Regions from separate parts of the Rhodococcus mengyinensis genome, predicted to be linked through region 1. Evidence: riboswitches for the same ligand, from Rfam matches in the RefSeq annotation. Region 1 holds a riboswitch; each other region holds the start of a gene.
The links. A riboswitch is a leader RNA that binds a small molecule or an ion and turns the genes downstream of it on or off. The one in region 1 is predicted to bind S-adenosylmethionine.
Positions count from the first base shown of each region.

Region 2: another riboswitch for S-adenosylmethionine. It lies ahead of ACNJ7E_RS28620 (bifunctional o-acetylhomoserine/o-acetylserine sulfhydrylase); the one in region 1 lies ahead of ACNJ7E_RS15765 (aminotransferase class V-fold PLP-dependent enzyme).
Region 3: another riboswitch for S-adenosylmethionine. It lies ahead of ACNJ7E_RS00915 (putative leader peptide); the one in region 1 lies ahead of ACNJ7E_RS15765 (aminotransferase class V-fold PLP-dependent enzyme).

Region 1 is NZ_JBLWIT010000084.1:75,193-82,728, forward strand. Features, by position in the region: gene ACNJ7E_RS15740 (ABC-2 transporter permease) at 1-927, shown strand, start outside; gene ACNJ7E_RS15745 (YbaK/EbsC family protein) at 962-1,435, shown strand; gene ACNJ7E_RS15750 (flavin reductase family protein) at 1,600-2,109, shown strand; gene ACNJ7E_RS15755 (LLM class oxidoreductase) at 2,115-2,741, opposite strand; gene ACNJ7E_RS15760 (putative leader peptide) at 2,791-2,883, opposite strand; gene ACNJ7E_RS15765 (aminotransferase class V-fold PLP-dependent enzyme) at 2,888-4,183, opposite strand; SAM riboswitch class IV at 4,235-4,349, opposite strand; gene ACNJ7E_RS15770 (MlaD family protein) at 4,430-5,677, opposite strand; gene ACNJ7E_RS15775 (purine-cytosine permease family protein) at 5,974-7,455, shown strand; partial or broken gene ACNJ7E_RS15780 (IS701 family transposase) at 7,499-7,536, shown strand, end outside.
Region 2 is NZ_JBLWIT010000125.1:46,314-53,849, reverse strand. Features, by position in the region: gene ACNJ7E_RS28635 (bifunctional methylenetetrahydrofolate dehydrogenase/methenyltetrahydrofolate cyclohydrolase) at 1-809, shown strand, start outside; gene ACNJ7E_RS28630 (DUF3017 domain-containing protein) at 811-1,095, shown strand; gene metX (homoserine O-acetyltransferase MetX) at 1,127-2,251, opposite strand; gene ACNJ7E_RS28620 (bifunctional o-acetylhomoserine/o-acetylserine sulfhydrylase) at 2,248-3,531, opposite strand; SAM riboswitch class IV at 3,649-3,769, opposite strand; gene ACNJ7E_RS28615 (NADP-dependent isocitrate dehydrogenase) at 4,043-5,266, shown strand; gene ACNJ7E_RS28610 (MFS transporter) at 5,465-6,688, shown strand; gene ACNJ7E_RS28605 (exodeoxyribonuclease III) at 6,724-7,530, shown strand.
Region 3 is NZ_JBLWIT010000012.1:34,283-41,818, reverse strand. Features, by position in the region: gene ACNJ7E_RS00935 (alpha/beta hydrolase) at 1-555, shown strand, start outside; gene ACNJ7E_RS00930 (LppA family lipoprotein) at 552-1,091, shown strand; gene ACNJ7E_RS00925 (HAD-IIA family hydrolase) at 1,113-1,904, opposite strand; gene ACNJ7E_RS00920 (sulfite exporter TauE/SafE family protein) at 1,981-2,748, opposite strand; SAM riboswitch class I at 2,961-3,057, shown strand; gene ACNJ7E_RS00915 (putative leader peptide) at 3,065-3,139, shown strand; gene ACNJ7E_RS00910 (amino acid ABC transporter permease) at 3,285-4,265, shown strand; gene ACNJ7E_RS00905 (amino acid ABC transporter ATP-binding protein) at 4,262-5,044, shown strand; gene ACNJ7E_RS00900 (ABC transporter substrate-binding protein) at 5,082-6,053, shown strand; gene ACNJ7E_RS00895 (GNAT family N-acetyltransferase) at 6,065-6,607, shown strand; gene ACNJ7E_RS00890 (LLM class flavin-dependent oxidoreductase) at 6,604-7,536, shown strand, end outside.

The DNA.
Region 1 (7,536 bases):
CCCCGCGACATCGAGATCGGCGTCGTCGCGGCGGAGGGACTGCCCGCAGGCACGGACCAGCAGGTCGCCGACCGGCTCGATGCGATCGACGACAGGCCGCTGCGCGCCCGTGTCGTCTCGGACACCGCGGAAGCCCGGCGGCTCCTCCACGACCGCGAGATCCAGGGTGCGTTCGTCATGAACCCCGTCGGCCCCGACACCCTGATCACGGCGAGCGCGGGCGGCAGCTCCATCTCCAGCGCGCTCGAATCGGTCTTCGCCCAGGTGGAGAACAGCCAGGGTCGCCAGTTCACGGTCCGCGACGAAATTCCGGTCGGCGCACACGACAACCGCGGACTGTCCGGCTTCTATCTCGCGGTCGGGTGGGTGGTCGGCGGCTACCTGCTCGCGGCGGCGATCGGCCTGTTCATCGGCGCCCCGCGAAGCCTCCGCCAGGCGACCGTGCACACGGCTGTCCTGTTCGGCTACGCCGTGGTGTCCGGCGCCCTCGGCGCCCTGATCACCACTCACGTGCTCGGCACGTTCGCAGGCCATTGGTTCCCGCTGTGGCTACTCGGAACAGGTGTCGTCTTCGGCACCGCCGTGTTCACGCTGGGGTTGCGCGCCTCGGTCGGCATCCTTGCGGTGCCCCTCGCGATCGCCGTCTTCGTCATTCTCGGCAATCCCAGCGCCGGCGGTGCGTTCGGTTCGAACGTCATTCCCGCCTTCTACGCGGCCATCGGACGCTGGATCACCCCGGGCGCCGGCACCGAGGGAATTCGAAGCATCGTGTACTTCGACGACGTGGGGCTCGGACAGCCCGCGCTCGCCCTCGCGCTCTATTCCGTGGTCGGGCTCGGACTGCTGTTCGGGTTCACCGCCCGGCGCCTCCGGAAGCCGGAATCGACTACGCCCCGTTCCGATGTCGTGTCGGACGACGCTTCTTGATGTCGTACCGGAGGAATGGACCTACTCTTGGTTCATGCCGACGCCCCTGCACCCCCACGCCGCGCATGTCGCCGAGACTCTGATCGCGCGAGGACACCATGGGGTGATCGTGACCCAGCCCGACTCCACCCACTCCGCGGCCGAGGCGGCGGAGTCTCTGGGGGTCGATATCGGTGCCATCACCAAGTCGCTGGTGTTCCTCCTGGACGACGATCCGATCCTGCTCCTCGTGTCGGGGGCGCACGAGGTGGATCTGGCGAACACGGGCAAACGACTGCAGGGAAATCTGACCCGGGCACCCCTCGACATGGTGCGGATCGCGACCGGACAGCCGATCGGGGGTATTGCCCCGCTCGGACATCCCACGAACCTTCCGACGTACGTCGACAACGCCCTGTCGGAGTACGCGGAACTGTGGGCGGCCGCCGGGCACCCGGACACGGTCTTCCGCACGTCGTTCTCCGAGTTGGTGCGGATCACCGCGGGCCTGGCGATCGACGTCGACTGAATCCCGGGCGGTTGACGCCCCTATAGTTGACGTCAGATCTCGTGAACGAGAATGACACAGTGCCCGCACGGGCCGACCCGGAGAATGATTTGTCCGACAGAGCCGAGAACGCCGAAACCGTCGATGGTTCGGACCTCCCACGCGACCATCGACTCGCCCCCGGAATCTGCGCCGAGGATTACCGCGCAGCCCTGCGTCGGCACCCGGCGGGCGTCACCATCGTGACCCTCGATTCGGGGTCCGGCCCGGTCGGCTTCACCGCGTCCTCGTTCTCCTCGGTTTCACTGGACCCGCCGTTGGTGTCGTTCAACATCGCGAACACGTCGTCCAGCATCGATGCACTTCATTCCGCGGATTCGCTGGTGATTCACCTCCTCGGCGAGCACCAGCAGCACCTGGCTCAGCGATTCTCCCGAAGCGCCGACCAGCGGTTCTCCGACGAGTCGCTCTGGGCGCGACTCGACACCGGCGAACCGGTCCTCCACGGAACTCCCAGCTGGTTGCGGGTGATCGTGGACCAGCTGATTCCCGTCGGCGATCACACGCTCGTCATCGGCCTCGTCACCCGCGTTCATGCCGAGGCAGACGACGACTCCGCTTCGGCTCCCCTGCTGTATCACGAGGGCCGGTACTACCGGCCCACTCCGCTCGGTTCAGCGAACAACGGCAACTGACCAGTTCAGGACGCCAGTACCCGCTCGCGGAGGGGGAGGTCGAAGCGACGCAGCGCCTCGTCGACGGCGTCGGCGGAGGTGACGAGACCTCGCTCCTCCAGCCACGGGAGGGTGCCGTCGACGAGCTGCTCCAGGACCCTGGGCAGCGACAGCGGCAGCACGGTCACACCGTCGGCGACGCCTGCCGCCTGGATGTCGGCGATGAGTCCGGCGAGGCCGACCGGAGTTCCGATGTACTGCAACGACACCGGAGCACGCGGCGTCGCCAGGGCGCTGTCGAGGAGGGCCAGCTCCTTGCGGGCGGCGCGGGCCTCCCCGGCGATGAGCACCTCGAGGTCCACCAGGACGGTGACGCTGTCGGGGTCGCGACCGTCGGCGACGAGTTCGGCGCGGATCCGTGCGCGTTCCTGCTGCGCCTCACGCAGATCGGACGCCCGGATCCGGACGACGTTCGGCGGGAACGACGTGAGGTCGAGCTGATCCGTCGAATCGGCGGTCAGGTCCACCCAGTAGTCCGCGCCGTTGATCGGCCGCGTGCCGGTGGCGCCCTCGGCCGCCGGGTGGTGGCCGGAGCCGGTCAGTTCGACGGCGACGCGAAGGGGACGGGATACGAAGGCATTGTCTCGAGACATAGGGGTTCCTCGGGAATGACGTGTGAATGAAACGGAGCTGGAAGAACGGTCAGCTCGAACACATACCCGAGGCGGTTCGGCACAGATCGACATGCCGACGGCACCAGTGAGCAATCATTGTGCTCCCAGCCTGCGATGCCATGCGGTCATACTAGCGCGTCCCGCGAAAAACGCGTCTCCGGCACCGGATTCCACTGGCCGCTCTCCTTGGCGTAGGTCCAGCTCCGGCGGCCCGCCACCAGGGTGCGCACCGCGTCGACCAGCCGATCCACGTCCTCGGAGCAGCTTCCGAGACCCACACTCACCCGCACGGCGCCGTCAGGCCTGCCAAGGCGGCCCAGCAGAGGATGGGCGCAGAACCGCCCGTCGCGAACTCCGATTCCATGTTCGGCGGAGAGGTAGGCGGCGATCTCTCCCGGCTCGAACCCGTCGATCGTGAATGTCACGATCCCCACGGTGTCGGGGGCGTCCGACCACAGCCGCAGGAAGTCCAGGCCGTCGACGGAGCCGAGGCCGTCCAGGAGCCGGCCGGTGAGTGCCGCCTCGTGTGCGGCCACCGTGCCGAAGTCCAGCTCGGACAGTGCATCGCACGCGGCGGCGAGCGCCGCCGCGCCGAGCACGTTGGGGGTTCCGGCCTCGTGCCGGGCAGGGGCGGGCGCCCACTGGGTCGATTCGACGGTCACGTTCCGGACCGCCCCGCCGCCTGCGAGATAGGGCTCGGCGGCGTCCAGCCAGTCCCGGCGGCCCACCAGCACACCGGCGCCGAAGGGGGCATACAGCTTGTGCCCGGAGAACGCGAGGTAGTCGACGCCCCACTCCTCGACGTCGATGCGCCGGTGCGGCGCGAGCTGAGCGGCGTCGACGAGAATCCGTGCGCCGCAACGATGCGCCACCTCGGCGAGGGCGGCGATCGGCAGAACCTCGCCGGTCACGTTGGATGCACCCGTCACCGCGAGCAGGGCGGTGGGCTTGGAGCACAGTTCTGCGACGAGCAGGCGGACCGTCTCCTCCAGCGTGTCCGCCGCCCTCACGACGCGAGAGTTCTTCCACGGCAGCAGGTTCGCATGGTGCTCGATGTCGAGGACGACGGTGCTGCCGGGGACGCAGCCGGCCAGCAGATTCAGCGAGTCGGTCGTGTTCCGGGTGAAGACCACCACCTGGTCCTCCCCCGCTCCGACGAACCGGGCGACAGAGTCGCGGGCCTTCTCGTAGCACTCGGTCGAGACCCGCGACGCGTAGCCGGCGCCGCGGTGCACGCTGGAGTACGTCGGTAGCAGTGCCCCGATCCGGTCGGTCACCTGCGCCAACGCCGGCGCACTGGCGGCGTAGTCGAAGTTGACGTAGGCACAGTCGCCGCCCTGAACGAGCGGAACCCGCAGGTCGGAGCCCGAAACCTGGGCCAGGGGGGCAACACACACGTCAGCGGTCAGTACAGCAGTCATCACGACATCCCTCGTAGTCAGGGACTCGTCGCAGGGTCGGTGCCCTCTCGGAGTCCGCGCTTGCCGGGTCCGGTATGGACCTCAGCCTGGTCGTCACCCGGAGCACCCCGCCGCGGTGGAGGGTTGCCGACCAGCTAGCCGGGGCTTGACGCTGGTACTCGTGACCTGTTTCGAAGATTGCAGGATCGGCGCGCAGTTGTCAACCCGAAACCCGGAGGGTCCCGGATCCGGGACCGAGAACTCGCGTCAGTTGAGAGTCACCCCGAGGAGCGGGGCGAGCTGATTCGCAATCGGGTTGAGGTCCAGCCTGTTCGGGTCCTTCTTGGGCGTGGAGTCCCACGGCTGAACGGTGGCGGGGTCGCCGAACACGATCCGGTTCGCACTGCGGACGCCGGTGAGACTGCCCTGCGGGGCTTCGCAGGACGCGGCAGTGTTCTGCGGGAAGTCCTGCTGCGTGTCGTCGAAGTTCGGGTCGTTCCGCTTCATCTCCTGGAGGATCGCCTGGGTGCCCTCGTAGCCGACGGTGCACGACGGCGGATTGTTGGTCTCTGCCACCAGACCCAGGTGAACGGTTCCGTCGTCGGGCGCAATGGTCGAAGACGCGGCCGCCACGCCGGGCAGATACACGAACAGCGTCTGCAGGGCGGTGGCCTGCACCGAGATCACCTTCGCCGTGGCGGACAGGTTGGCGAGGTTCGTCGTGGCACCGGGTCCGGTCTCCGAGACAAGTTGCCCCAGTTGATCGCTCGCCGGATTTCCGTTGTCGATCAGCCGCCGGACGTCCGGGTCGCTGCTGCGCAGACGATCCGCGAGCGAGTCCAGGTCGGCACTGAAATCCTTGATCGCCGACGACTGTTCGGACTGCGTATCCAGTACAGTTCGACCGTCGCGCACCAAAGCCAGTGTCCGGTCGAGCGATTCGGATCCCGACGCCGACAGCCCGGACAACGAGTCCGCGAGCGACTGAAGGTCTTCGCCCTTGCCGTCGAACGCCGCACCGAGTTCCGTCACGACGGTGTGGAGCGCGTCGATCGGCACGGATTTCGTCAATCCCTGTGTGCTGGCGAGCAATTCTTCGACGGGCACCGGCGTCGAGGTGTCGGCGGCGGCGATTCGGGACCCGTCCGTCAGGTACGGCCCGCGATCGGTGGCGGGCCGAAGGTCGACGTACTGCTCGCCGATCGCCGACCTGTTGGCCACGACGGCTTTCGCGGACGCGGGAATGTCGGGCGCGCTCGTGTCGATCCTCAGTTCGACGACGACGCCGTCCGGGGTCAGGGACATGTCCCCGACGCGGCCGACCGGCACGCCGCGGTACGTGACTTCCGCATTGGTGAAGATGCCGCCCGACGTCTCCGATTCGAGGTGCACGGTGTATTCGCCGAACCCGAGGAGATTGTCGAGACGCACGTAGTTGGCACCCACGTAGACGAGGCCCGTGAGGGCCACGAGAACGAAGCCGATCAGCTGCCACCGGACGAGCGGCGACCTCACCGTCGACCCTCGATGTCGCGTCGCCCGAACGCCGTCCCCGCTGCGGCGAGCCGGCACCGGTTCGCGAAACGACTGTTGATGGCGGCGGCAGACACAGGCACTCCGATGACAGAGGGATACATGAGACAAGCGGTCACACATATATCTAGTCCGGTCGCCGTATCAGCGCAAACTCCGAACCACCCTCGGTGGCGCACGTCACTCGCCGGTCTTGACTGAATTTTCAGTTTGGAATATCTTCGGTTCCCAACAGGACGTGATGACAGTCACCTCCGACCCGGAATGTGAGGTCCGCAGTGTCCACGAATCTCGACCCGACGACGCCCCTCGACGACGACGCCCCCTCCCCGCCGGAGGACCGCTTCGGACACGTCGAGACGATCGGCGTGGAATACATCCCCGAATCGGAACGCGATTCGCGACCGCTCAACATGCTCGCCGTGTTCTTCGGCGGCAACCTGGCGTTCTCGGTGATCGTGTTCGGCTGGCTCCCCATCACGTTCGGACTCGGGTTCGGCAGCGCGATCGCGGCCAGCGCGGTCGGCATCGGACTCGGCACGCTCCTCATCGCTCCCCTGTCACTCCTGGGCCCGCGCACCGGCACGAACAACACCGTGTCGAGTGGTGCGCACTTCGGAGTGAGCGGACGGATGATCGGCTCGGGGCTCACCCTGCTCTTCGCCCTCGCGTACGCCGCGATCGCGGTCTGGACCTCGGGTGACGCGCTGATCGCCGCCGCCCACCGCCTGCTCGGCACACCGGTCGACAACGGCATGCTCGCCCTCGGCTACGGCATCATCGCCGCCGAGATCGTGGCCGTCGCGCTGTTCGGCCACGGCACGGTGGTCGCGCTCCAAAAGTTCGTGCTGCCCGTCGTCGCCGCGCTGCTCCTGCTCGGTGTGTTCGCGTTCGGGGGTCGCTTCGACGGCGGGTCGGGCAGCGGCGACTATCTCCTCGGCGGGTTCTGGCCCACCTGGATTCTGGCCGTGGTGCTCGCCGTCGGCGGTCCGCTGTCGTACGCCCCGACGCTCGGCGACTACAGCAGGCGGATCTCCCGGGTGCGGTTCAGCGACCGTACGATCGTCGCGGCCACCATGGCAGGCATCTTCTTCGGGCTGTTCCTGACCGCGGCTTTCGGATCGTTCACCGCGTCGACGTTCACCACGCTGAGCGACTCCTACGTTGCCGACCTGGTGGCGGAGGCGCCCGGTTGGTACGTGCTGCCGATCGTCCTCGTCGCCCTCGCAGGAGGACTCGGCCAGGGCGTCCTCAACGTCTACGCCAGCGGTCTCGATCTGGAAGCGCTGATCCCCCGGTTGCGCCGCGTCCACACCACGCTGATCACGTCGGCGCTCGCGGTCGCCCTGCTCTACATCGGCGTGTTCGTCGTCGACGCCGTCGATTCGATCACCGCGATGACCTTGGTGCTCAACGGTTTCGCCGCGCCGTGGGTGGCGATCAACGTCGCCGGCTTCCTGGTTGCGCGGCGAGGGCAGTACGACGCCGTCGACCTCCAGGTCTTCAATCTGGGCCGCAGGGGTGGGCGCTACTGGTTCACCGGCGGGTGGAACCTGCGCGCCGTCATCCCGTGGGCGGCCGGATCCGTGTTCGGCGTCCTCGCCGTCGACACGTCGCTGTACTCCGGGCCCCTTGCCGACATCGCGCACGGTGTCGATGTCAGTCTTGTCGGATCGTCGGCCATCGCCGTGGCCGGCTACCTCGTCGCGCTGCGACTGTGGCCCGAACATGTGGCCCCGGTCGAGGCGCCGAGGTCCTAGTACTGCAACGGCACTTGCTTGACAGGTAGACGATACTGATTGTGTGGTCCTCGATCTGGTTGCTGCCGAGTTGGAAGCGTT
Region 2 (7,536 bases), on a different contig from region 1:
ACCTGAAGGTGCGGGTGAGCGCCCTGAAGGACAAGGGCATCACGCCCGGTCTCGGCACCGTTCTGGTGGGGGACGACCCGGGGTCGGCCGCCTACGTGCGCGGGAAGCACAACGACTGCGCGAAGGTCGGGATCACCTCGATCCGCCGCGACCTGCCCGGCGACATCACGCAGGAGAAGCTCGACGCCACCATCGACGAGCTCAACGCCAACCCGGACTGCACCGGCTACATCGTGCAGCTCCCGCTGCCGAAGCAGCTCGACGAGAACGCCGCCCTCGAGCGCATCGACCCCGACAAGGACGCCGACGGCCTGCACCCGGTCAACCTGGGCCGGCTGGTGCTGGGCAAGGAAGCGCCGCTGCCGTGCACGCCGCGCGGAATCCTGCACCTGCTGCGCCGGTACGAGGTGCCGATCGAGGGGGCACACGTCGTCGTCGTCGGTCGCGGTGTCACCGTGGGCCGCCCGATCGGTCTGCTGTTCACCCGGCGCAGCGAGAACGCCACCGTCACCCTCTGCCACACCCGTACGCGAGACCTCGGAGCGGAGGTCCGCCGCGCCGACATCGTGATCGCGGCGGCGGGCGTTCCCGGTCTGGTCACGGCCGACATGGTCAAGCCCGGTGCCGCGGTGCTCGACGTGGGTGTGAGCCGCACCGCGGACGGACTGCGCGGCGACGTTGCGGCGGATGTCGCCGAGGTCGCCGGCTTCCTGTCCCCGAACCCCGGTGGCGTCGGGCCGCTCACCCGTGCCTTCCTGCTGACCAACGTCGTGGAGCGGGCCGAGCGTGTCGCAGCGTCTCTCGGCTGAGATGGCCGACTGGGGGCAGTTCGCGAAGAAGAATCTGCCGATGCTCGCAGTCCTGGTCGTCATCGTCGTGGCCGTCGTGTTCGTGCTCGCGGATCGGTGGCGACGAGGCGCGTTCGTGTTCGGCGTCGCCACGCTGCTCGCGGCGGTATTCCGGTTGATGATGCCGTCGGAGCGCGTCGGACTGCTCGCGGTGCGCAGCAAGCCTTTCGACGTGGGTGCGCTGGTGGCCGTCGGGGGCGCAATCGTGTGGCTGGCCGTGTCGATCGACCCGCTCGGAACCGACTAGCGGTCCGAGCGGGTGTCGTCCCGCACGGGGGTCAGCGCCCCGCGCGGGCCAGTTGCATCGTCTCGGAGAGCAGTTTCGCGACGGCGGCGGCCTCGGTGAGGAACCCGTCGTGGCCGTCCCGTGAGTTGAGGACCCGCAGACCGTCGCAGGTGGGGATGTCGTTGGCCAGATCCTCCTGCAGGCGGATCGGGTACAGGCGGTCGGAGTCGACGCCGCCCACGATGACGGGTGCGGTGATCGTCCCCAGCGCCGCGGCGATGCCACCGCGACCGCGGCCCACGTCGTGCCGGTTCATGGCCTCGGACAGCAGCACGTATGTGCTCGGGTCGAACCTGCCGACCAGCTTGTCGGCCTGGTGCTGGAGGTAGCTCTCGACGGCGTACCGGCCGCCGCGCCACGGGTCCTCGCCGTCCTGCGGCGAGTTCGCGAACCGGGAGTCGAGTTCGGCCTCGCTGCGGTAGGTCAGGTGCGCGATCCGGCGGGCGATGCGCAGTCCGGCCCGGGGGATCCGGCCGGTGTCGTGATAGTCGCCGCCCTGCCAGTCGGGGTCGCTGGTGATGGCCGCGATCTGGGTGGTCTGTGTGCCGATCTGGTCGGCGGTCGCGCGGGCGCCGACCGCGAGAACGAGCGCGGACGCCACCTGGTCCGGGTAGGTGACGGCCCACTCGAGCGCGCGCATTCCGCCCATCGAACCGCCGACGACGGACGCCAGCTTGTCGATGCCCAGCAGGTCGGTGAACTTCTTCTCGGCCGCGATCTGGTCGCGGATGGAGATCTCCGGGAAACGGCTGCCCCACGGGCGCCCGTCCTCGGCGATCGAACCGGGACCGGTGGTGCCGCGGCAGCCACCGAGGACATTGGTCGCGATGACGCACCATTCGTCGGTGTCGATCGGCGCACCCGGACCGACCATCCCGGTCCACCAGCCGGGGGAGGGGTGTTCGTCGGTGACGGGTCCGGTGACGTGCGAGTCGCCGGTGAGGGCGTGCTCGACGAGCACCACGTTGTCCCGGTTCGGGGACAACTCACCCCATCGCTGCACGGCGAGGGACACCGACGGGATCACTGTTCCGCTCTCGAGCTCGAGCGATCCGATGTCGATGGTGCCGAGACGTCCGTCCGCCACGGGCAGGTTCTGTACAGCGCTCACGGTCAAGATGCCGCCGCCGTGAGTCCGGTCTCGATATCGGCGATGATGTCGTCGATCCCTTCGATGCCTACAGCCAGGCGGACCAGTCCGGGGGTGACGCCGCTGGCGGCCTGCTCCTCGGGGGTCAGCTGGGAGTGTGTGGTGGACGCCGGGTGGATCACCAGCGAGCGGACGTCGCCGATGTTCGCGACGTGACTGTGCAGGGTGAGCGCGTTGACGAACTTCTTGCCCGCGTCGATGCCGCCGGCGAGTTCGAACGTCACGATCGCGCCCGCACCCCGCGGCGCGATCTGCTTCGCCCGGTCGTGCCAGGGCGACGACGGAAGCCCGGCGTATCCGACGGACACGACCTCCGGCCGCGCCTCCAGGTACTGGGCGACGGCGGTCGCGTTGGACACGTGCCGTTCCATGCGAAGGCTCAGCGTCTCGAGACCCTGGGCGATGAGGAACGCGTTGAACGGGGAGATCGCCGAGCCGAGGTCGCGGAGCAGCTGCACGCGCGCCTTGAGGGCGAAGGCAGGCGGTCCGAGTTCGGAGTAGACGACGCCGTGGTAGCTCGGGTCCGGGGTGGTGAAGTTGCCGTGGCGGCCCTGGGTCCAGTCGAACGTGCCGCCGTCGACGATGACACCGGCGATCGCCGTGCCGTGGCCACCGAGGTACTTGGTGGCGGAGTGCACCACGATGTCCGCACCGTGCTCGAGGGGGCGGATCAGGTAGGGGGTGGCCACCGTGTTGTCGACGATCAGCGGGAGCCCGTGCTGATGGGCGATCCCGGAGATGCCCGGCAGGTCGAGGACGTCGTTGCGGGGGTTGGAGATGGTCTCGCCGTAGAACGCCTTCGTGTTGTCCCGGATCGCGTCCTTCCACTGCTCGAGGTCGTCGGGGTCCTCGACGAACGAGACCTCGATGCCGAGCTTGGGCAGCGTGTAGTGGAAGAGGTTGTAGGTGCCGCCGTACAGCCGCGGGCTGGAGACGATGTGGTCGCCCGCCTCGGCGAGGTTCAGGATCGCGATCGTCTCGGCGGCCTGTCCGGAGGACAGCAGCAGGGCGGCGACGCCGCCTTCGAGGGCGGCGATGCGCTGCTCGACCGCGTCCTGGGTGGGGTTCATGATGCGGGTGTAGATGTTGCCCGGCTCGGCCAGACCGAACAGCGCGGCAGCGTGATCGGTGCTGTCGAACGTGTACGAGGTGGTCTGGTAGATCGGCAGCGCCCGCGCCTTGGTGGTCGCGTCGGACGTCTGCCCGGCGTGGATCTGCTTGGTCTCGAACGACCAGTTCTCGGTCATGTGCTGTCTACTCCAGTGGTCTGACGAGGCGCGACGGAGTTGCTGGTTCGTTCGCGCGCAGGGCTTGTCTGGGGTCTATCTACGACAACAACAACACATCATGAACCTCCGATGTCGGACCCGCGCTTGTCACCCGACTGTTGTATGAATCAGGGAACCAGGTCATCACCCGGGGCACCCCACCGCGGTGGAGGGTTGCCGGCCAGCTAGCCGGGGCTCGTTGCTGGCACTCATGACCTGGAGTGAATCTTAGCGGCTGGGGTGGAACGACCGGAAACGGCACCGATCAGGGCCACTAGCAGGGAAAAGTTACCCGTGAGTAGGGATGGCCTCCGTGCCCCAGGTGTTGCGAGCGTGGCGCATAGCAGTACGCTTGTCTTGTTTACGTGCGGTCTCCCAGCGGCCGCCTTGACCGTCTACGTTTGAAAAGCGAACCGTTCGCGGACCCACTCACAAAGTGCGACCGCAACCGTGTAACCAGGGAATCTTCCTAGGAGGACGCGAAGCACCCATGTCCAAAATCAAGGTTGAGGGCACCGTCGTCGAACTCGACGGCGACGAGATGACACGCATTATCTGGCAGTTCATCAAAGACAAACTGATCCATCCTTACCTGGATGTGAATCTCGAGTACTACGACCTCGGCATCGAACACCGGGACGAGACCGACGACCAGGTGACCGTCGACGCGGCCAACGCCATCAAGAAGCACGGCGTCGGCGTCAAGTGCGCGACCATCACCCCGGACGAGGCACGCGTCGAGGAGTTCGGTCTCAAGAAGATGTGGCGGTCGCCCAACGGCACCATCCGCAACATCCTCGGTGGGACGATCTTCCGCGCGCCGATCATCATCTCCAACGTTCCGCGACTGGTTCCGGGCTGGACCAAGCCGATCATCATCGGCCGTCACGCCTTCGGCGACCAGTACCGCGCCACCGACTTCAAGGTCCCCGGTCCCGGCAAGGTGATGATCACCTACACGCCCGAGGACGGCAGCGAGCCGATCGAGCACGAGCTGGTGAACTTCCCCGAGGGCGGCGGCGTCGTCCAGGGTCAGTACAACTTCACCAAGTCCATCGAGGACTTCGCGCGCGCCTCGCTCAACTACGGCCTGCAGCAGAACTACCCGGTGTACCTGTCGACCAAGAACACCATCCTCAAGGCGTACGACGGCGCGTTCAAGGACATCTTCCAGCACGTCTACGAGACCGAGTTCAAGTCGGAGTTCGACGCGGCAGGACTCACCTACGAGCACCGTCTCATCGACGACATGGTCGCGTCGGCGCTCAAGTGGGAGGGCGGCTACGTCTGGGCCTGCAAGAACTACGACGGCGACGTCCAGTCCGACACCGTCGCGCAGGGCTTCGGATCGCTCGGCCTCATGACCTCCGTGCTGCTGACCCCGGACGGACAGACGTGTGAGGCCGAGGCCGCACACGGCACCGTGACGCGTCACTTCCGTCAGCACCAGCAGGGCAAGCCGACGTCCACCAACCCCATCGCGTCGATCTTCGCGTGGACCCGTGGACTCGAGCACCGCGGCAAGCTGGACAACACCCCCGACGTCATCGGCTTCGCCCAGAAGCTCGAAGACGTGGTCATCAAGACCGTCGAGGGTGGCCAGATGACCAAGGACCTCGCGATGCTGGTCGGCGGCGACCAGGGCTACCTGACCACCGAGGAGTTCCTCGGTGCGCTGGACATCAACCTCCAGAAGGCCATCGCCGAGCAGTAGGCACCGAGCCACAGCGTTACGAGCGGGACGTCCCCTCACGGGGCGTCCCGTTCGGGGTTTCCGGGCCGGGTGAGTCATCTCACGGTCGCTCGCGGCGCGAAAAGCGGAATCCGGGGAAGAGAATTTCGATGTGGGTCGTTGCGCAACGAGGCGCCGTGCGCCGCGTAGCCGTCTCCCCGCCTAGTCGAAAGTTCTGCTGTGAGCACTTCCACCCCCGTCCGCCCCGAGCACCTCGGTGTCATCGCCCAACATCCGTCCGTCCGCAAGCTCGCCATGATCGCGCTCGCGCTCGGTGGCTTCGGGATCGGGACCACCGAGTTCGTGGCGATGGGGCTACTGCCCGAGATGGCGTCGAGTCTCGGGATCACCGAGCCGACGGCCGGGCACGTCATCTCGGCGTATGCGCTGGGTGTGGTCGTCGGCGCGCCACTCATCGCGGCGTTGACCGCGCGGGTGCCCCGTAAGACGCTGCTGATCGCGTTGATGGCGGCGTTCACGATCGGCAACGCCGCCACGGTGTTCGCGCCGAACTACGGCGTGCTGATGGCCGCGCGGTTCGTGGCGGGCCTGCCGCACGGCGCCTACTTCGGTGTCGCGGCCCTCGTGGCGGCGCACCTCGCGGACCGCGGCCAGCGAGCCAGGGCGGTCGCTCTCGTGATGATGGGACTGTCGGTGGCCAACGTCGTCGGCGTTCCCGTCGCGTCGTGGCTGGGCCAGACGCTCGGCTGGCGCAGCGCCTTCGCGCTCGTGGCCGTGATCGGTGTGGTGACACTGGGCGCGATCTGGTCGTGGGTGCCCGCGCTCGCCGCCATGCGGATGTCGAATCCCCTCACCGAACTCGGTGCCCTGCGCCGCGCGCAGGTGTGGATGACGCTGATCATCGGCATGGTCGGGTTCGGTGGCATGTTCGCCGTCTACACGTACATCAGCACGACGCTCACCGACGTCGCCGGCCTGTCGCGGTCGCTGGTGCCGCTGGCCCTGATGATCTACGGCCTGGGCATGGTCGCGGGCAATCTGATCGGCGGCCGACTCGCCGACCGGGCGCTGATTCCCGGCCTGTTCGTATCGATGACGGCGCTCGGGGTGTTGCTCGGCGTCTTCGTGATCGCCTCCCACAACCCGTACACGGCGCTGCTGCTGGTGTTCTTCGTCGGTGCGGCGGGTGCGTCGATGGTTCCCGGGTTGCAGACCCGGCTGATGGACGTCGCCGCGGACGCCCAGACCCTCGCCGCCTCGCTCAACCACGCGGCCCTCAACATCGCGAACGCGTTCGGGGCGTGGATCGGTGGTGTCGTGATCGCGGCCGGCTACGGCTACACGGCGCCCGCCGCGGTCGGTGCGCTGCTGGCCGTGGCGGGTCTCGTGGTCCTCACCGTGGCGGTCGCGATGGAACGCCGCAGCGCCCGTTCGTCTCGGTAGCCGCGCTGTCGTACGCGTCCGCTACGGTGCTTGCCGTGCCACACATCATCACCACCGTCAATGTCAACGGCGTTCGCGCCGCCGCCCGCAAGGGGCTCACCGAGTGGATCGAGCGCACAGAGGCCGACGTCGTGTGTCTGCAGGAGACGCGGGCGTCCGACGAGCAGCTCGCCGAGACGCTCGCGCCCGCTCTGGAGGGCGGATGGAACCTGGTGTCCGCGGAGCCGTCGTCGAAGGGACGCAACGGCGTCGCGATCCTGTCCCGGAAACCTGCCGACGCCTTCCGCGTCGGCCACGGTGACGACGAGTTCGCGACCGCGGGCCGCTACCTCGAGGCCGACTTCGACGACCTGACCGTCGCGAGCCTGTACCTGCCCTCCGGGGAGGCCCAGACACCGCGGCAGGAGGAGAAGGAGCGGTTCATGGACTCCTTCGCCCGGTACCTCACCGACACCGCAGCGGCCGCCGTCGCGGCAGGCAGGCACGTCGTGGTCTGCGGCGACTGGAACATCGCCCACGCCGAACTCGACCTGAAGAACTGGAAGACCAACAAGAAGAACTCCGGTTTCCTCCCGAACGAGCGGGAGTGGCTCGGCGCCCTGTTCGCCGAGGACGCGCACTGGACCGACGTGGTCCGGCACCTCAATCCCGACGTCGCCGGGCCGTACTCCTGGTGGTCGTACCGCGGGAAGGCGTTCGACAACGACTCCGGCTGGCGCATCGACTACCAGATCGCCACCCGGGAACTGGCTGAGCGGGCCAAGCAGGCCGTCGTCGAGCGCGCCGAAACCTACGACCAGCGGTGGTCAGATCACGCGCCGGTCACCGTCCAGTACCGGTGACGGCCG
Region 3 (7,536 bases), on a different contig from region 1:
GGCAACTACGACGTGCCGTTCATCGACCAGAATCTCGGGCGCGGATGGCTCCTCGATTCCTGGCAGTCCGACCGCGCGACCGCGGGTGCCCCGAAGCTCGCCTCGTTCTACGAGGGACTCGACGTCGCCTCGCAGACGCCCGATCCGCACATCACCGCGCTCGGCCATTCGTATGGTTCGTACACCCAGGGCCTGGCCCTGCAGGACGCGGGACCGCGGCAACCGGTCGACGACGCCGTGTTCTACGGTTCGCCCGGGTTCGACGCGAACGACGAATCGGATCTCGGGTTGGCACCCCGGCACGGGTTCGTGATGCGCGCGCCCGATGACCCCATCACCGTGGCAGACGGGTTCGGCAGGCTCGGCCCCGATCCGGTGCAGACGGACCTCGAACAACTGTCGGTGCTCGAGGCGTCGACCCCGGACGGCGTGCGGCGCGAAGATGCCAGCGGGCACAGCGAGTATCCGCGGCCGAGTGACAACGGGGAGCTGCGGACGTCCGGCTACAACATGGCGGTGATCGTCGCGGGCATGCCGGAACTGGCTGTCCGGTGACGGTCCGCGGCGGGTGGGTGGTGAAGGCGGTCGCCGTGATCGGCGCGGCGATCCTGACGAGCGGATGTGGTGGCGTGCCGGACAACCCGTACAACTTCAGCGACGAGGAGGTTGCGGCGGCGGCAGCGAGCCTGAGCGACCGGCCGACACTCGCGGTCACCGAGTGGCAGGTCACCGATGCGCTGATGCGGATAAGCGATGCCGTTGCGGCGATTGCACCGGATGTTCGGTGGCGGTGGCATCGCGAACGCAGCCAGGGCGGCGGGTGCCCGGGACCGTATGCGTACACGGAGGGGCAATCCGTCACCACGCCGGTATTGCTGTCCGACACCCCGATCGGCGACGCCGACTGGCCCGCCGTGCTGGCCGCGGCCCGTGCGATCGCCGCCGACGCCGGAATGGACCGGCTCGACGTGCACGCCGACCGACCCGGACACCACGACGTGACGTTCGCCGGTGGCGACGGGAACCGGATCAGGTTCGGGACGTACAGGGCAGCGACGATCAGGGGTATCACGGGCTGCCGCCACCCGTGAGTACTTGTCAACGTCCCGCGGTTAAGAAGTACTCACGGGCGGCGGAGCCGCATCGCCGAACGGATCCGACGTCCGGCCGACCAGGTCGGCGACCGATTTGAGTACCGCGGTGGGACGGTAGGGGAACAGTTCCACCGAATCCCGCGTCGAAATTCCGGTGAGGACGAGGATGGTCTGCAGCCCGGCCTCGAGCCCGCAGACGATGTCGGTGTCCATCCGGTCGCCGATCATCAGCGTGTTCGCGGAGTGCGCGCCGATGGCCCGCAGCGCCGAGCGCATCATCAGCGCATTCGGCTTGCCCACGTAGTACGGGTCGCGACCGGTGGCCCTACTGATCAGTGCGGCAACGGATCCCGTGGCCGGAAGGGAACCCTCCCGGGACGGGCCGGTGGGGTCGGGGTTGGTGGCGATGAAGCGAGCGCCCCTCTCCACCAAACGAATTGCGGTGGTGATCGCCTCGAAGGAGTAAGTGCGGGTCTCGCCGAGGACCACGTAGTCGGGATCGTTGTCGGTGAGGACGTACCCGATGTCGTGCAGTGCGGTGGTGAGCCCGGATTCGCCGACGACGTAGGCGCTGCCGCCGGGGCGCTGGCTCGCCAGGAACGTCGCGGTGGCCAGGGCGGATGTCCAGATCGATTCCTCGGGAATGTCCAGGCCGGTGCGGAGCAGACGGGCGCGGAGGTCGCGCGGAGTCCTGATCGAATTGTTGGTGAGGACGATGAACGGGGTACCCGACTCCCGGAGTTCGGCGAGGAACAGGTCGGCCCCGGGGACCAGGTGCTCTTCGTGGACGAGAACGCCGTCCATGTCCATCAGATAGGTCCAGCCCGGGTGCTCTACGTCTTTGCTCACCGACTCAGTATGAGGGAGCGGGAGGGTGCATGCGCGACTATGCGAGCAGCCGGAACAGGCCGATGAGGCCGACGACGACGATGGTTCCCCGCAATGCGGTCGGCGACAGCCTGCGGCCGTAACGGGCGCCGAGGACGCCTCCGAACAGCGAGCCCACCGCGATCAGGCCGGCGGCCGCCCAGCTGATCCGGTCGAAGGCCACGAGCGTGTACGCGGTCGCGGCGACGACGTTGACGAGGAGCGAGAGCAGGTTCTTCGCGCCGTTCATTCGTTGCAGGCTCTCCGGCAGGATCGCGCCCATCACACCCATCAGCAGGATGCCCTGCGCGGCGGTGAAGTATCCGCCGTACACGCCGACGGCGAACGTCCCGACGGTCAGCAGGGTGAGGCGCGCCGGGCTCAGGCCCGCCTCGTGGCTGCCGCGCTGCTTCGCCCAGGCCTGGATCTTCGGCTGCAGCACCACCAGGATCAGGGCGAGGATCAGCAGCACCGGGACGACGAGTTCGAACACAGTTTCGGGTAGGTGCAGCAGTAGCCACGAGCCGAGAACCGCACCGCACAGCGACGCCGGGATCTGCCACCGCAGCCGCGGTCCCTGCCCGGCCAGTTCCCGCCGGTACCCCCACGTGCCGGACACGCCACCGGCGACCAGGCCGATCGCGTTCGACATCGTGGCGGTCACCGGAGGGAACCCGAACGCCACCAGGGTGGGGAAGGTGATGAGCGTGCCGCTGCCGACGATGGCGTTGATCGCGCCCGCGCCTACACCGGCTACCAGGATCGCGATGACTTCGAGTGGTGTCACCGAGGCGACGTTACAAGGGCCTCGGAAGGCCCGGCGGCCGGGTCACACGACCACGGAGATGCAGGGCCGCACGCCTCATCCAACCGCATGGATCTCCGTCTGTCAGTACTTCTGCGCACGGTGATTCTTGCGGCCGATCGGCACCATTTCCCCTGTGTTGCAGGGAAATACCCCGTGTTGACGGGGTTCGGGAATGCGGCTAGTGTTCGCTTCAACCATCCAGAGCGACCGAGAGACCTGGCTCGTTGACGTCGCAGCAACCCTTCCGAATTCTTCGGGTGCGGGTGCTACCGCCGGGATCGATGGAAGGCAGCACATGAACTACCCCGCGCGCCCTGCGTGGCGCAGACGGCACATCGACCTGTGCCGGACCACCTCCTGCCACTGTTGACGAGGTCTCACAGCACGCTCACCGGGCATTTCGCCCGGTGAGCGCCTGACGCGCGCCCGCATCCCGCGGAAGACGCGCTCTCCTCCAGTCCGGTTTCCAGGTGAAAGGCCGCCTCAGTGATGTCTGTCGTAAGTGGTGAGGGAGCGTGAGCGCCCCCGTTCAGGCGCGTTCGGCCGTGCCCCTCGATTCAGTGCCGTCCGGCGACGGGGACGCCGCGCTGGAAGTGGCGCGGAGGTGGCACCCGTGGCGGTGGGTCGTCAGCGCCGTCGTGCTGGTACTGCTCGCCCAGTTCGTCCACGGCCTCGCGACCAACCCGGGATGGGACTGGGCGACGTTCGCCAAGTACTTCACCGCCGGCTCCGTGCTGCAGGCGCTGTGGATGACGGTGAAGCTGACCTTGTGGGGGACGGTCCTCGGATTCGCACTCGGTGTGGTGCTGGCGGTCAGCCGCTTGTCGCACAACCCGGTGTTGCAGGTGATCGCCTGGGTGTACATCTGGGCGTTCCGGTCGATTCCGCTGATCGTGCAGCTCCTGTTCTGGTTCAACATCACGTACCTGTATCAGACTCTGTCGCTGGGCATTCCGTTCGGTCCGGGCTTCTTCACGTTCGAGGTGAACGGTGTCATCAGCGGCTTCACCGCCGCCGTCATCGGTCTGGCCCTGCATCAGGCCGCGTACTCCGCCGAGATCATCCGCTCCGGCATCATCTCGGTGGACCACGGGCAGATCGAGGCGGCGCAGTCGCTGGGCATCCCGCGCCGACGCCAGTTCTTCAAGATCGTTCTGCCCCAGGCGATGCGCGGCATTCTGCCGAACGCCGCGAACGAGGTGATCAGCCTGTTCAAGGGCACCTCGATCGTGTCGACGATGGCAATCGCCGAACTGTTCTACCAGGTTCAGGTGATCTTCGGCCGCAACGGCCGCGTCGTACCACTGCTGATGGTCGCGACGATCTGGTACATCATCCTGACCACGCTTTTGTCGATCGGCCAGTACTACGTCGAGCGGCACTACGCGCGCGGATCGGCACGGGCGCTGCCGCCGACTCCGTGGCAGAAGCTCACCCGGAAGTTCGCCGAGATCCGTGACGCCGGTGTCTCCGTACCGAGAGGTGCCACGAAATGACAACCGAAGCCCATCCGGCGGAGTACGCGGTGGAAGTTCGCGGAGTCCACAAGTCCTTCGGCGCACTCGAAGTCCTGCGGGGTGTGGACCTGCTGGTCCGCAAGGGCGAGGTGACGGTGATCCTGGGGCCGTCGGGTTCCGGCAAGTCCACGCTGCTGCGCACGCTCAACCACCTGGAGAAGGTCGACCGCGGCACCATCCGCATCGACGGCGACCTCATCGGTTACCGGCGCAAGGGCAGCAAACTGCACGAACTGCGTGAACGCGACATCCTGAAGCAGCGTTCCCGGATCGGATTCGTCTTCCAGAACTTCAATCTGTTCCCCCACCTCACGGTGCTGGAGAACGTGATCGAGGCGCCGGTGTCGGCGCAGGGCCGCGACCGGGCCGAGGTCGAGGCCGAGGCGATTGCGCTGCTGGAACGGGTGGGCGTGGGTGACAAGGCCCACGAGTACCCGCGACAACTGTCCGGCGGCCAGCAGCAGCGGGTCGCGATCGCCCGGGCCCTCGCACTGCGCCCGGCGGTGATCCTGTTCGACGAGCCCACGTCGGCCCTCGACCCGGAACTGGTCGGCGAGGTCCTCGCCGTGATCAAGCAATTGGCACGGGACGGCGCGACCCTCGTGATCGTCACCCACGAGGTGGGCTTCGCGCGGGAGGTCGCCGATACGGCGGTCTTCATGGACGCCGGCGTCGTGGTGGAACAGGGCCCGCCCTCGCAGGTCATCGACAACCCGCAGCACGACCGCACCACAGCATTCCTCTCCCGAGTTCTCTGATTCTCCCCACCTCGGTGTGGATCCCCGAAAGGCACACATGTCCACCGCACGGTTCCGTACGAAAATTCTGGCCTCGGCCCTCACCACCGTCGCGCTGCTCGCCGCCGCGTGCGGGGGCGGCGACGTCGAGGACGAGGGATCGGCGCCGACCTCGGCTGCCGGATACAACCTCACCGCCGACCAGAATCGCATCACCACCGACGAGGTCGAGTCGATCGCCGCGAAGGTCCCCCAGCAGATCCGCGACCGCGGCACGCTCGTCGTGACGGGCAGCGCCGGCTCCGCCCCGCCCCTGCGTTTCTACGCCGACGACGACAAGACGCTCATCGGCTCGGAGACCGACTTCGCGTACCTGATCGGCGACGTTCTCGGGTTGAAGGTCGACCTCCAGGCGGCGGACTGGGCGCAGAACTTCGTCCGCATCGATTCGGGGGAGGCCGACGCGTTCATCTCCAACGTCACCGTCACCGAGGAGCGGAAGGAGAAGTACGACTTCTCGACGTACCGCCTCGACACGGTCGCGTTCGAGACGAAGAAGGACAGCGGCATCCAGATCAAGGAGCCCAAGGACGTCGCAGGTCTGAAGATCGCGGTCTCCTCCGGCACCAATCAGGAAGCGCTGCTGGTGAAGTGGAGTGAGCAGAACGTCGCGGCGGGGCTCGAACCGACCGGCATCACCTACTACCAGAACGTCACCGACTACTACCTGCCCCTCGCGTCGGGCCGGATCGACGCCTACTTCGGGCCCAACCCGTCCTCGTCGTTCCACGTGGCGCAGGCCGGGGAGAGCGAGATCGCCGGAACGTTCTCGGGGGCGGGCGACGCCCTCCAGGGTGAGATCGCCGTGCTCACCAAGAAGGACAACGGACTGGTGACCGCCGTCAACGAGGCCATCAACCACATCATCGAGAACGGTACGTACGCACAGGTTCTCGAACGCTGGAACATCGCGAGCGAGGCCGTCGGCACGTCGGTCGTCAACCCGCCCGGACTCCCGAAGACCAGCTGACAGGAGGACCAGTGACCGAGAGGACCGAATCCGTGCAGACCGTGTTCGTCGATCAGGCCGATCCGCTGGCCGCGCCGCTGCTCGAAGAACTGGCGATCGAGTACAGCACCCGGTACGGGCGCACCCGCGACGAGATCTACGACGATCTCAGCACGTATCCGGCGGAGGAGTTCGCCGCACCGGGTGGCGCGTTGCTCGTTCTGGTCGACGACGGGACGTCCGTGGCGGGCGGGGCCTTCCGCCGCTACGACGACACGACGGCCGAACTCAAACGGATCTGGACCTCGTCGGCTCACCGCCGCCGCGGCCTCGGACGAATCGTGCTGCGGGAGCTCGAGGCCGCGATCGCCCTAGCAGGCTATTCCCGCATCTTCCTCACCACTGGGCCGCGGCAGCCCGAGGCGGTGTCCCTGTACCTGGCCGCGGGGTACACGGCGCTGTTCGACCGCTCCCTCCCACCGCAGGACGTCGGAATCCACGGATTCGAGAAGATCCTGCACACCCCTACCGCTCTGCCTTCCGCCTGGGCCGCAAAGGAGTACGAGTCCGTATGAAGTTTCTGCTGATGAGCCTGATCACTCACCACCCGGACCCGGTGACCGGGGAGAAGATCGGCACTGCGGCCAGGCTGCAGGAGGTCGTGGACTCCGCCGTCCTCGCCGAGCAACTGGGGTACGACGGGTTCGCGGTGGGCGAGCGCCACGAGCATCCCTTCCTGTCCTCGTCCCCGCCCGTGGTGCTCAGCGCCATCGCGGCGCGCACCAGCACGCTGCAGTTGTGGACCGCGGTGACCACGCTGAGCCTGCTCGACCCGGTCCGCGCGTTCGAGGACTACTCGACGCTGGACAACCTGTCGGGCGGCCGGTTGCAGCTCATCATCGGCAAGGGCAACGGCACCGCGCAGGCGGAGTTGTTCCACGTCACCCCGGACGACCAGTGGGATCGCAACCGCGAGGGCTACGAACTGTTCCGGCAGTTGTGGGAGAGCGAGGACGTCACCTGGGAAGGCACGTTCCGGCCGTCTCTCGAGCACGCTGTCGCCCTTCCGCGCCCGCTGCAGCGGCGGATCCGGATCTGGCACGGCAGCGCGACGAGCACGGAATCGGTGGATCTCGCGGCCCGCTACGGTGATCCGATCTTCTCGGCGAACGTCACGTACCCGATCGACTCGTACGCCGAACTCGTCCGGCACTACCGCGAACGGTGGGCCCACTACGGTCATGATCCCGCCGACGCCCTCGTCGGCGCCGGAACGGCCGGGTTCTACGTGACGCCGAACTCGCAGGATGCGCTGGACGTGTGGCGGCCGATTCACGCGGCTCGCCTCGACTTCGCCCGCAGCGCAGGACTTCCGGTGGTGTTCGAGACCGTGGAGGACTTCGTCGAACGCAGCTCCGCACTGATCGGCAGCCCGCAGCAGGTGATCGACAAGGTGCAGCGTTACCACGAGCAGTTCGGCCACGAGGTGATCCACCTGAGCGCC